DNA from 2 places in the Serpentinimonas maccroryi genome. Region 1 is predicted to be linked to the other one. Evidence: predicted binding sites of a transcription regulator. Region 1 holds the regulator's gene; the other holds the start of a gene.
The links. Region 1 encodes sigma-54, which starts transcription at its own class of promoters, with help from an activator protein. Its sites were predicted from a motif close to TGGCANGNAANCTGCTTT; they were not measured.
Positions count from the first base shown of each region.

Region 1 (5,044 bases):
CGCTGCCGCTCCCGCTGCCGCCGCACCCGCGCCCGCTGCCGACCCGCTGGCTCAGTTGATCGAGCAACGCACCGCTGCTGCCGCCGCCACTCCCGCAACTGCTGCCGCCGCCGGCATCAGCTACTTCGTCCAAGCAGGCGCCTTTGGCAGCGCCGAAGAGGCGCAGGCCCAACGCGCCCGACTCGCCATGCTGGGCCTTGATGCCAGCGTGAGCGAGCGCCAACAAAATGGCCGCACCATGTTCCGGGTGCGGCTGGGCCCCTTTGCCACCCAAGCCGAAGCCGACGCCATCGGCCAGCGCCTACAAGCGCAAAACGTGGAAACCGCGCTGGTGCGCGTGGCGCGCTAAAGCCTGCCCCCAGGTTTGCAACAGCTGGTAAAACCGCGGAACTTCAAGGGCCCAGTCCAACCCCCAATCAGAGCACGACCGCGCAGCCCTTTTTTTGTGCCCTATCCAAACCGAGGACGCACCATGCACAGACGACTCTTTTCTCAAGCCCTGATGGGCTTGGGCGGCCTTGCCACCGCCGGCAGCGCTTTGCCCCTTGCCGCCCAAACGGTGTCTGCACCCACTGCCGGGGCTTTTCGTGAAGGCACGCACTACCGCCGCTTGCGCCAGCCGGCGCCGGTCGATGCCCCGGCTGGGCGCATCGAGGTGCTGGAGTTTTTCGCCTACACCTGCATCCACTGCTACAACTTCGTGCCGGTCTTCAAGGCTTGGAAGCAGACCGTGCCCGCCGATGTGCTGGTGCGGCATGTGCCGGTGGGCTTTACGCCCGATTTTGAGCCGCTGCAGCGCCTGTATTACACCCTCGAAGCCATGGGCCGCCTCGACAGCCACCACGAGCGCGTGTTCCAAGCCGTCCACGGCCCGCAGCGCCAGCGCCTGCACAACGCCGAAGCCATCGCCCAATGGGCGGCCAGCGCCGGGCTCGATCGGGCCCAGTTCACCCAAACCTACAACTCCTTCGCCGTGGTCGGGCGGGTGCGCCGCGCCACCCAGTTGCAAGACGCCTACCAGGTCGAGGGCACCCCGGCGCTGGGCATAGCCGGGCGCTTTTACATCCCGGGCCAAGCCCAGCGCACGGTGCAGATTGCCGACGCCCTGATCGCTCGGGTGCGGGCGGGCCAAGGGCGGTCTTAAGTTTGGCGGCGGGCACAACGGGTTGGGCTCAAGGAGTCGGGCTTAATAAGTCGGGCTTTGGCTCTGGCTACCGCCTGTGATCTGAGTACCGCCGCCTTCAGCCACGGCCAGCCTTGGCCCTGCGCGCTGCGGCAGTGCAAATCTGCCGACTAAGCCAAGTAGCGCAGGCGTGGCTACAATGCTGGCTATGGCTTATGCAATTTCCGTGCCGCGCCCCTTTTGCGCTTCCAATCGCCTCATGCCACTGCGCCAAGTGCTGGCGCGCTTGACCTTGAGCGCCGCCTTGGCGCTGGGTCTGGCCCCCGGCTTGCACGCGCAGCCGGCACAGGGCGCACAACCGGCGCAACCCATGCTGATCGAGGCCGATGCCCTCAACCACGATCAAGCCGGGATGGTCAGTGTGTTCACCGGCAACGTGGTCATCACCCAAGGCACGCTGCTGCTGCGCGGGCAACGCGCCGAGTTGCGCCAGGATGCCCAAGGCAACCAGTCCGGGGTGCTGCAAGGCGCCGCAGGCCAACGCGCGTTTTTTCGCCAGCAGCGCCCGGGCCTGAACGAACTGCTCGAAGGCGAGGCGCTGCGCATCGAGTACGACAGCGCCACCGGTGTGCTGCGCCTGATCGACCAGGCGGTGCTGCGCCGACTGCGCGCTGGCGCGCTAAGCGACCAAGCCAGCGGCAGCCTGATCGTCATCAACCGCCAAACCGAGCGTTTCTCGGTCGAGGGCGGCACGGCAGCGCGCACCCCCGAAAACCCCTTGGGGCGCGTGCGCGCCGTGATCACGCCCCGACCGGAGGCACCACCGGGCGCTACGCCCGCCACAGCACCTGGCACCACGCCAGCCACCGCACCTCGCGCTCCCGCCCCGCCGCTGCAACCCAGCCCGCAACTGGAGCCGCGCCGGTGAAGGCGGATGCAGCGCGCAGCAGCCTGGACGTGCGCGGGCTGCAAAAAAGCTACGGCCGCCGCCAAGTCGTCAAAGACGTGTCGCTGCGCGTGGCCAGCGGCGAGGTGGTGGGCCTGCTGGGCCCCAACGGCGCCGGCAAGACGACCTCGTTCTACCTCATCGTGGGGCTGATTCGGCCCGACGCCGGCACCATCTTTCTGGACGGACAGGCGATCCACGGCTTGCCCATCCACCGCCGCGCCCAAATGGGCTTGGGCTACCTGCCCCAAGAGGCCTCGATTTTTCGCAAGCTCACGGTGGCCGAGAACGTGCGTGCGGTGCTGGAATTGCAGCGCGACCCCGACGGCCGGCCGCTGTCGCCGCAGCGCATCGAGCAGCGCCTCGAGGCCTTGCTCGACGAGTTGCACGTGGGCCATTTGCGCGATGCCCCCGCGCCGGCGCTGTCGGGTGGCGAGCGGCGCCGGGTCGAGATCGCCCGCGCCCTGGCCACCGACCCGCGCTTCATCCTACTCGACGAGCCCTTTGCCGGCATCGACCCGATCGCCGTGATCGAGATCCAGCGCATCATCGGCTACTTGAAAGAGCGCGGCATCGGCGTGCTGATCACCGACCACAACGTGCGCGAAACGCTGGGCATCTGCGACCACGCCTGCATCATCAGCGACGGCCGCGTGTTGGCCCAAGGCACCCCGGCCGAGATCGTGGCCAACCCCGAGGTGCGCCGGGTCTATCTGGGCGAGCACTTCCGCCTTTGAGCACGCTGCCGCCATGAAGCAAGGACTGTCGCTGCGCTTGAGCCAGAGCCTGGCGCTCACGCCGCAGCTGCAGCAATCGATCCGCCTGCTGCAGCTGAGCACGCTGGAGCTGGAGCAAGAGCTGGGGCAGATGCTCGACGACAACCCCTTTTTGGAGCGCGATACCTCGGACGACACGCCAAGCGACTCCCTCGATGGCAGCCTCGATGGCAGCCCCGACCGTGGCCTAGCTTCCACCTCCGATGACGGCCTAGGCGGCGCGCCCGAAGCCAGCGCGCTCGCTCCGCCCGAGCCGCCTTGGGCCGCAGCCAGCCCCGAAGCGGATGCGCAATCCGGCATGGATTCGGCTGTGGCCTATGAGGTATCGGCCCACGAGGTATCGGCCAACGAAGTGCCGGCGCTCGACACCGCCTTCGAAGCCGCCTGGGATGGCGAGGCAGCGGCGCTGGGAATGGGCGCGCAAGCCGAGGCCGGCGAACCGGGCGAGCTGGGAGCGCAGGGCGAAGGCCTCGATTGGGGCGAACCGGGCGCGCTGCGCAACGGCGCCGCGCCCGACGCCGACGACGGTTCGGGCCCCGATTGGGCGCGCGCGCCCGAGTCGCTGGCGCAGCACCTGCACCAACAAGCCGGGGCGCTGCGGCTCGAGCCCAGCGTGGCGCTGGCGCTGCACGCGCTGATCGAATCGCTCGACGACAACGGCTACCTGGCCGATGGGCTCGATGAATTGGCTGCGGCGCTGTGCGCCCAGGAGCGCGCCTTTGAGGCGATCAAGGCCAGCGAATCCCTCATTGCAAGCGCACCCGCCACCGGCAACCGCGCTGGGCCGACCGACCCACCAGCGCCAGACCCGCGGCTGGCGCACTGGTTGCACGCGCTGCAGCAGGCCCTCGAGCATCTGCAGCAAATGGAGCCCACCGGTGTGGGTGCGCGCCACTTGGCCGAGTGCTTGCAGCTGCAGATACTGGAGCTGCGCAACAGCCCCGAGAGCCGCACCGCGCTGGCCATCTGCCAGCAGCCGCTCGATCTGCTGGCGCGGCGCGACAGCCGCCGCCTGGCGCAGCTGTGCCGCTGCAGCGAAGCGCTGGTGCGCGCCGCCTTTGGCCTCATCGCCCGCCTCGAACCCAAGCCCGGCCGTCGCTTTGCCGTGCTCGAGCCGCACCAGCTGCGCCCCGACGTGATCGTGACGGTGCAAGGCAGCGGCTTCAAGGTCGCGCTCAACCCCGAGGTGCTGCCGCGGCTGCGCCTGCAAGACGCCTACGCGCTGGCCCTGCGCCAAGGCCGGGGCGGCGAGGCCCACGCCGGCCTGCAGCAGCGGCTGCAAGAGGCGCGCTGGTTCATCAAAAACGTGCAGCAGCGCTTCGACACCATCTTGCGCGTGGCCACGGCCATCGTCGAACGCCAGCACCAGTTTTTCCGCCACGGCGACTTGGCCATGCGGCCGCTGGTGCTGCGCGAAATCGCTGACGAGGTCGGGCTGCACGAATCCACCATCAGCCGCGTGACCAGCGCCAAGTTCATGGCCACGCCGCAAGGCACCTTCGAATTCAAATACTTTTTTGGCTCCGCGCTGGCCACCGAGGCCGGCGCCCACACCTCCAGCACCGCCGTGCGCGCCCTGATTCAGCAGCTCATCGCCGCCGAAAACCCCCAGCAGCCCTTGAGCGACAACCAGATCGCCGACCTGCTCAAGGCCCAGGGCATCGCCTGCGCGCGCCGCACCGTGGCCAAATACCGCGAGGCGCTGCGCATCGCCCCCACCCATCTGCGCCGCGCGCTCTGAACGGCCCCAGCCCACCATGCACAACCTGACCCTGTTCCTGCCCTGCCCCGCCGGGGTGGAAGACTTCCTGCTGGCCGAAGTGCAAGCCATCTGCCCAGCGGCGGCCGCCAGCGCGCAGCGCCAGCGCGGCGGCGTCGAGCTCACCGGCACCTGGGACGATGTGCTGCGGCTCAACCTGCACAGCCGGCTGGCCCAGCGCGTGCTGGTGCGGCTGGCGCTGCAACCTTGCCCGCACGAAGACGCGCTCTACCAAGCCGCCCACCAGGTGCTGTGGGAGCTGTGGTTCACGCCCGCGCAGACCTTCAAGGTCGAGCTCACGGCCCACCAGTGCCCGTTCCAGAGCCTGAACTTTGCCGCCCTGCGCATCAAAGACGCGGTCTGCGACCGCATGCGCGAGCGCTTTGGCCAGCGCCCCAGCGTCGATACCGTGCAACCCCAGGTGCGCCTGCACGCCCACC
Region 1 is NZ_AP014569.1:2,353,119-2,358,162, forward strand. Features, by position in the region: gene SMCB_RS10840 (SPOR domain-containing protein) at 1-349, shown strand, start outside; gene SMCB_RS10845 (thiol:disulfide interchange protein DsbA/DsbL) at 473-1,144, shown strand; gene lptA (lipopolysaccharide transport periplasmic protein LptA) at 1,383-2,051, shown strand; gene lptB (LPS export ABC transporter ATP-binding protein) at 2,048-2,806, shown strand; gene rpoN (RNA polymerase factor sigma-54) at 2,820-4,586, shown strand; gene SMCB_RS10865 (THUMP domain-containing class I SAM-dependent RNA methyltransferase) at 4,603-5,044, shown strand, end outside.

Region 2 (5,044 bases), 440 kb from region 1:
AGCACGATCTCGGCGTCGCCGGCGGCGATGCGTGCGCGCAGCGCTTGGGCGGCGTTTTGCGCCAGGTTGAGCACGGCCTGGATGAGCTGTTCGCGGTCGCCGCGAAACTCGGGGATCGAAGGATCGTAATCGCGCTGCACGCGCAAGGCGCGCGGAAACTCGGCCAGCACCAGCGCGCGCACGCGTTCGCAGACCTCGTGGATGTTGACATCGTCCACCACCCGGGCACGCCGGTGCGGCGCCAGCAAGCGATCGACCAAGGCCTGCAGCCGGTCGGCTTCGTGGATGATGACTTGGGCGTATTCGGCCAATTCGCGCGCATCGGGTTCGAGCTGCAGCAACTGCGCCGCGCCGCGGATGCCCCCCAGGGGGTTTTTGATCTCGTGCGCGAGGTTGCGAATCAGCTCTTTGTTGGCGTGCGCCTGCTCGAGCAGGCGCTGCTCGCGCTCTTGGCGCGTTTGCTGCTCCAGCGGCAGCAGCTCCACCACCAACTCGCCCCCGTGCTCGGTTTTGGCCAGCACCACATGCACCGGCAGCGGCTCGTTGTTGAGCCGCACCAGCCACGCGTCGTAGCGGATGACGGCGTATTCGTGGCTGTTGGCGCCTGAAACGGCATTTTGCAGCAGGTTTGGCTCGGTAAACCAGTCGGCCAGGGGCAAGCCTGCCAGCGTGCGCCGCGACAGACCCACCGCGTCTTCGAGCGCGTTGTTGGCGTAGCGGATGGCGCCGCCGGCATCGACCACCGCCACCAGGGTGGCGAGCCGATCCAGGGCTTGGTAATGGGGCCCGCCGGCGACGGCGGGCACAGTACGTGGCCGCGTGGTGGCCTTCATGCGCCGGACCTAACGGGCAGGGCCAGACGCAGAGGGCGCTGCGGGCAGAGGAATAAACTGCCCAGCCGCTGGCCCAGCCACCGCCCGCGCCGCAGTTCCAGTACCGACCACGCTGGCCGAGGGGCCCGCCGCAGCGCCACCCTGAGCAGCAGCAGCGGTCGTTTGCACCGACGGCAAGCGGCCGATTTCGCGCTCGATCGCCGTCACGTCGCCTTGGGCGCGCTCGAGCCGGCGCCGCAGCTCCTCGGTGCGCTGCGCCAGCCGGGCTTCGTCGCCGCGCTCGCTGGGCAGCGGCTGCGGTCGACCTTGGTTGAATTCGGCTTGCAGTTCACGCACGCGCTCTTGCGCACGGCGCAGTTCGGTTTCCAAGATCAGGCGCGCATCGCGGTCCCGAGCTTGTTGCTCGGAGCGATCCACGCGCTGGCTCGGGGGGCGCGGCTCGGTGCTGGCTGGAGCGCGCGGAGCGGAATTGGAGGCAACGGGGCTGCTGGCAGCCGCACCCGCCGCCTGATTCGCTGCCGGACGGCGGCCCTCGACGATGCTCAGGTTGCCACCTTGAAGCAAGCGGCAGCCGCGGGCTTCCGGCCGCTCGCCGGGCTGGTTGGTGTACTCGTTGCCGCAGCGCCAGATCTGCCCCTGCGCCAGCGCCGGGGGCGCCACCAGAATGGCAGCGGCGGCCGCAGCAGCCGCCCCAGCCAGCAGCCGCAGCCTGCGCGCACCCACTGTTTTCAAGGCCTTGCTCATCATCCGGCCATGATAGCAGCAGGCGGCGCGCCCCGCCTTTAGTTGCTGAAGTACAGATCGAACTCGGTCGGCGTGACTTCGACCCGGGCGCGCGTGACTTCGCCCATTTTGAGCTCGATGTAGGCGTCGAGCATGGCGTCGCTGAACACACCGCCTTTGGTCAGGAAGGCGCGGTCTTTGTCCAGGTAGTCCAGCGCTTGATCGAGGCTGTGGCAGACCGTGGGCACCAGCTTGTCCTCTTCGGGCGGCAGGTGGTAGAGGTCTTTGGTCGCGGCTTCGCCGGGGTGGATTTTGTTCTCGACGCCGTCGAGCCCGGCCATCAGCAGCGCGGCAAAACCGAGGTAGGGGTTCATCAGCGGATCGGGGAAGCGCGCTTCCACACGGCGCCCTTTGGGGTTGGCCACGTAGGGGATGCGGATCGAGGCCGAGCGGTTTTTGGCCGAGTACGCCAGCTTCACCGGGGCCTCGAAGTGCGGCACCAGGCGCTTGTAGCTGTTGGTGCCGGGGTTGGTGATGGCGTTGAGGGCGCGCGCGTGCTTGATGATGCCGCCGATGTAGTAGAGCGCAAAATCGCTCAGGCCGGCGTAGCCGTCGCCGGCAAACAGGTTTTTGCCGTCTTTCCAGACCGACTGGTGCACGTGCATGCCGCTGCCGTTGTCGCCGTGGTAGGGCTTGGGCATGAAGGTCGCCGTTTTGCCGTAGCTGTTGGCCACGTTCCAGACCACGTATTTCAGGTTTTGCGTCCAGTCGGCGCGCTCGACCAAGGTGCTGAACTTGGTGCCGATCTCGCACTGGCCAGCACCGGCCACTTCGTGGTGAAAGACCTCGACCGGGATGCCCAGGCTCTCGAGGATCAGCACCATCTCGGCGCGCATGTCGTGCGTGCTATCGACTGGTGGCACCGGAAAGTAGCCGCCCTTGGTGCGCGGGCGGTGGCCGCGGTTGCCGCCTTCGAGCTTGGTGCCGGTGTTCCAAGGCGCTTCGTATTCTTCGATTTCGTAGAAGCTGCGGCCGGGCTCGGTGCTCCAGCGCACGTTGTCGAACAGGAAAAACTCGGGCTCAGGGCCGAAGTAGGCGGTGTCGCCCAAGCCCGAGGCCTTAAGGTAGGATTCGGCGCGGCGGGCGATCGAGCGCGGGTCGCGGTCGTAGGCCTTGCCGTCGCTGGGCTCGACCACATCGCACTGGATGAAGACCGTGGTTTCTTCAAAAAACGGGTCGATCTGGGCCGTGTTCGGGTCCGGCATCAGCAGCATGTCCGAGGCCTCGATGCCCTTCCAGCCAGCGATCGACGAGCCGTCGAAGGCGTGGCCCGAGCTGAACTTGTCTTCGTCGAAGTGCGAAATCGGCACGGTGACGTGCTGCTCTTTGCCACGGGTGTCGGTGAAGCGAAAGTCAACGAACTTGACTTCGTTTTCTTGCACCATGCTCATCACGTCGGCGACGCTTTTGCTCATTTGGGATACTCCGGTTGCGTTGAAAAAAGGGGGGCCAGAAATCTGTGCACAGTTTATAGCAGCAACTGTGCCAACTTGGTGACTGCCCAGCGGCCGGTGCGGCGCTTTGCGGCGGACAAGCCATCGCGCGCACAAGCCGCCCTTGCGCACTTTTTTGGTGCGCACGCGCACCACCGTGGGGCGCACGCGCTCCAGCGGCCCTAGCGCACCACTTCGGGGCCTAGGTGGGCGGCAGCGGCACGCAAGCCGGCCAGCAAATCGGCGTAGGCGGCCTGCACGGCCTGCAACGGCCCCTTGACCCCGAGCTCGAGGTGGCGGCCGTATTCGGGATGGTCCACGCTGGGCAGACTGAACACCTTGCACTGCGGGTGCGTGGCCTCGATCTGCCGCATCAGCGGCGTCAGCTGGGCCTCGATGCCCTGGTACACGATCACCGAGCGCTCGCCCTGCGCGCCGCGCTGAAAATGGGCCGCGTAGTGCTGCTCGAGCAGCCACTCGATCATCGGCCAAGCCATGACGGGAAAGCCGGGTACGGCGTGCAAGGTGGCACCACTGGGGCTGGTGCAGCTGAAACCCGGAATCTGGTTGTAGGGGTTGGGGATGATGCGCGCGCCCTGCGGAAATTCGCCCATTTGCAGGCGCTGCAGGTGCTCGGGGTGCTCGGGCTCAAAGGCGTGACCCTTGAGTGCCGCCAACTGGCGCGAGCGCGCCTCGATCAGCTCGCGCGCCTGCGGGTGCAACTGCAGCCCCACCCCGAGCGCGCTGGCCGCCGCTTGGCGGGTGTGGTCATCGGGTGTGGCGCCGATGCCGCCGCAAGCAAATACCACGTCGCGGCCCGCCAATGCCTCGCGCAAGGTGTGGGTCAGGGCGGATCGGTCGTCGGGTGCAAAGCGCACCCAAGCCAAAGCCAGACCGCACGCGGCCAGCAGCTCGATCACCCGCGGCATGTGCTTGTCGGCGCGCTTGCCCGACAAAATCTCATCGCCGACGACGAGCAAACCAAAACGCGGAACCGGGCTCATGGGCGCTGTGGCGGCAAGCCCGGGGCCGCGGCGTCGGGCGGGTTGAATGGCAGGGCGGCGGGCTGGGCAGCTTCTGGCTCGGGCTCGACCGTGGCGGCGTGGGCCAGTTGCAGATCGGGCTGCAAGGCGGCACTGGTAATGGTTTCAGCGCGCAGCGCTTGCAGCGCCGCCAGCAAGTAGTGCACAAACCACAGCGCGGCCAGCGCAAACACCCACGTGTACACCCACACCGCCACCGGCACCAGCAGCGGGGCCATGGCGATGAACATGGCGCCCGAGGCCCACAGCAAACCGGGGGCCGCACTCAGCAGGCCACTGAACACGCCCATGAGCAGCAGCACGGTGCGGTGGCGGCGCAGCAGCTCGTGCCGTTCGGCGCGGCTGGCGTGCTCGGCCAGCGCGTCGAAGGCCAGCACGCGGTAGCTCAGCCAGCCCAAGATCAGGGGCGGCAGCACCAGCACCAGCGGGGGCACCAGCCACAGCGGCAGCGACACCAGCAACGCCAGCAGCGCCAGCACGGTGTGCCCCAGCGACCAGCCCAAACTGCCCAGCCACGAGCCGCCCCGGTGCCGCTCTAGGGTGGCAAAGCGGCGCCGCGCCACCAGCTCGACCGCCACCGGCGTGAGCACCACGGCCACCAGCAGCAAGGTGGCGAGCACGATCAGCGGCGTGGCCAGCAGCAGCACGATCAGCGGCGCCAGCACGGCTTGCAGAAAACCCAGCCCGACCGACTCCAGCCACTGCAGGGCAAACACCACCAGCGCCCACTGCTCGAGCCAGAGCTGCACCGAAGCGATGGCTCCATCCCAAAAAAAATAGGCCAGCGCAAAGGCCGCCAGCACCATCAGCAGCAGCGGGATGAGAGACCAAGCGATGACGCGCGGGTGCAGGCTATAGGCCAGCGCGCGCCAGAAGGAGTCGAGGGCCAAGCGCATAGGGAACCATTGTGTATCAGATAGCGTCGGGGTGCACGTGCGCCGCCGCCACAAGG
Region 2 is NZ_AP014569.1:185,479-190,522, reverse strand. Features, by position in the region: gene glnL (nitrogen regulation protein NR(II)) at 1-833, opposite strand, end outside; gene SMCB_RS00880 (hypothetical protein) at 843-1,580, opposite strand; gene glnA (type I glutamate--ammonia ligase) at 1,616-3,031, opposite strand; gene SMCB_RS00870 (competence/damage-inducible protein A) at 3,232-4,053, opposite strand; gene SMCB_RS00865 (EI24 domain-containing protein) at 4,050-4,988, opposite strand; gene SMCB_RS00860 (16S rRNA pseudouridine(516) synthase) at 5,005-5,044, opposite strand, start outside.
Region 2: a site for sigma-54 is predicted at 3,087-3,104, ahead of glnA (type I glutamate--ammonia ligase). Genes of this name have one in related genera too.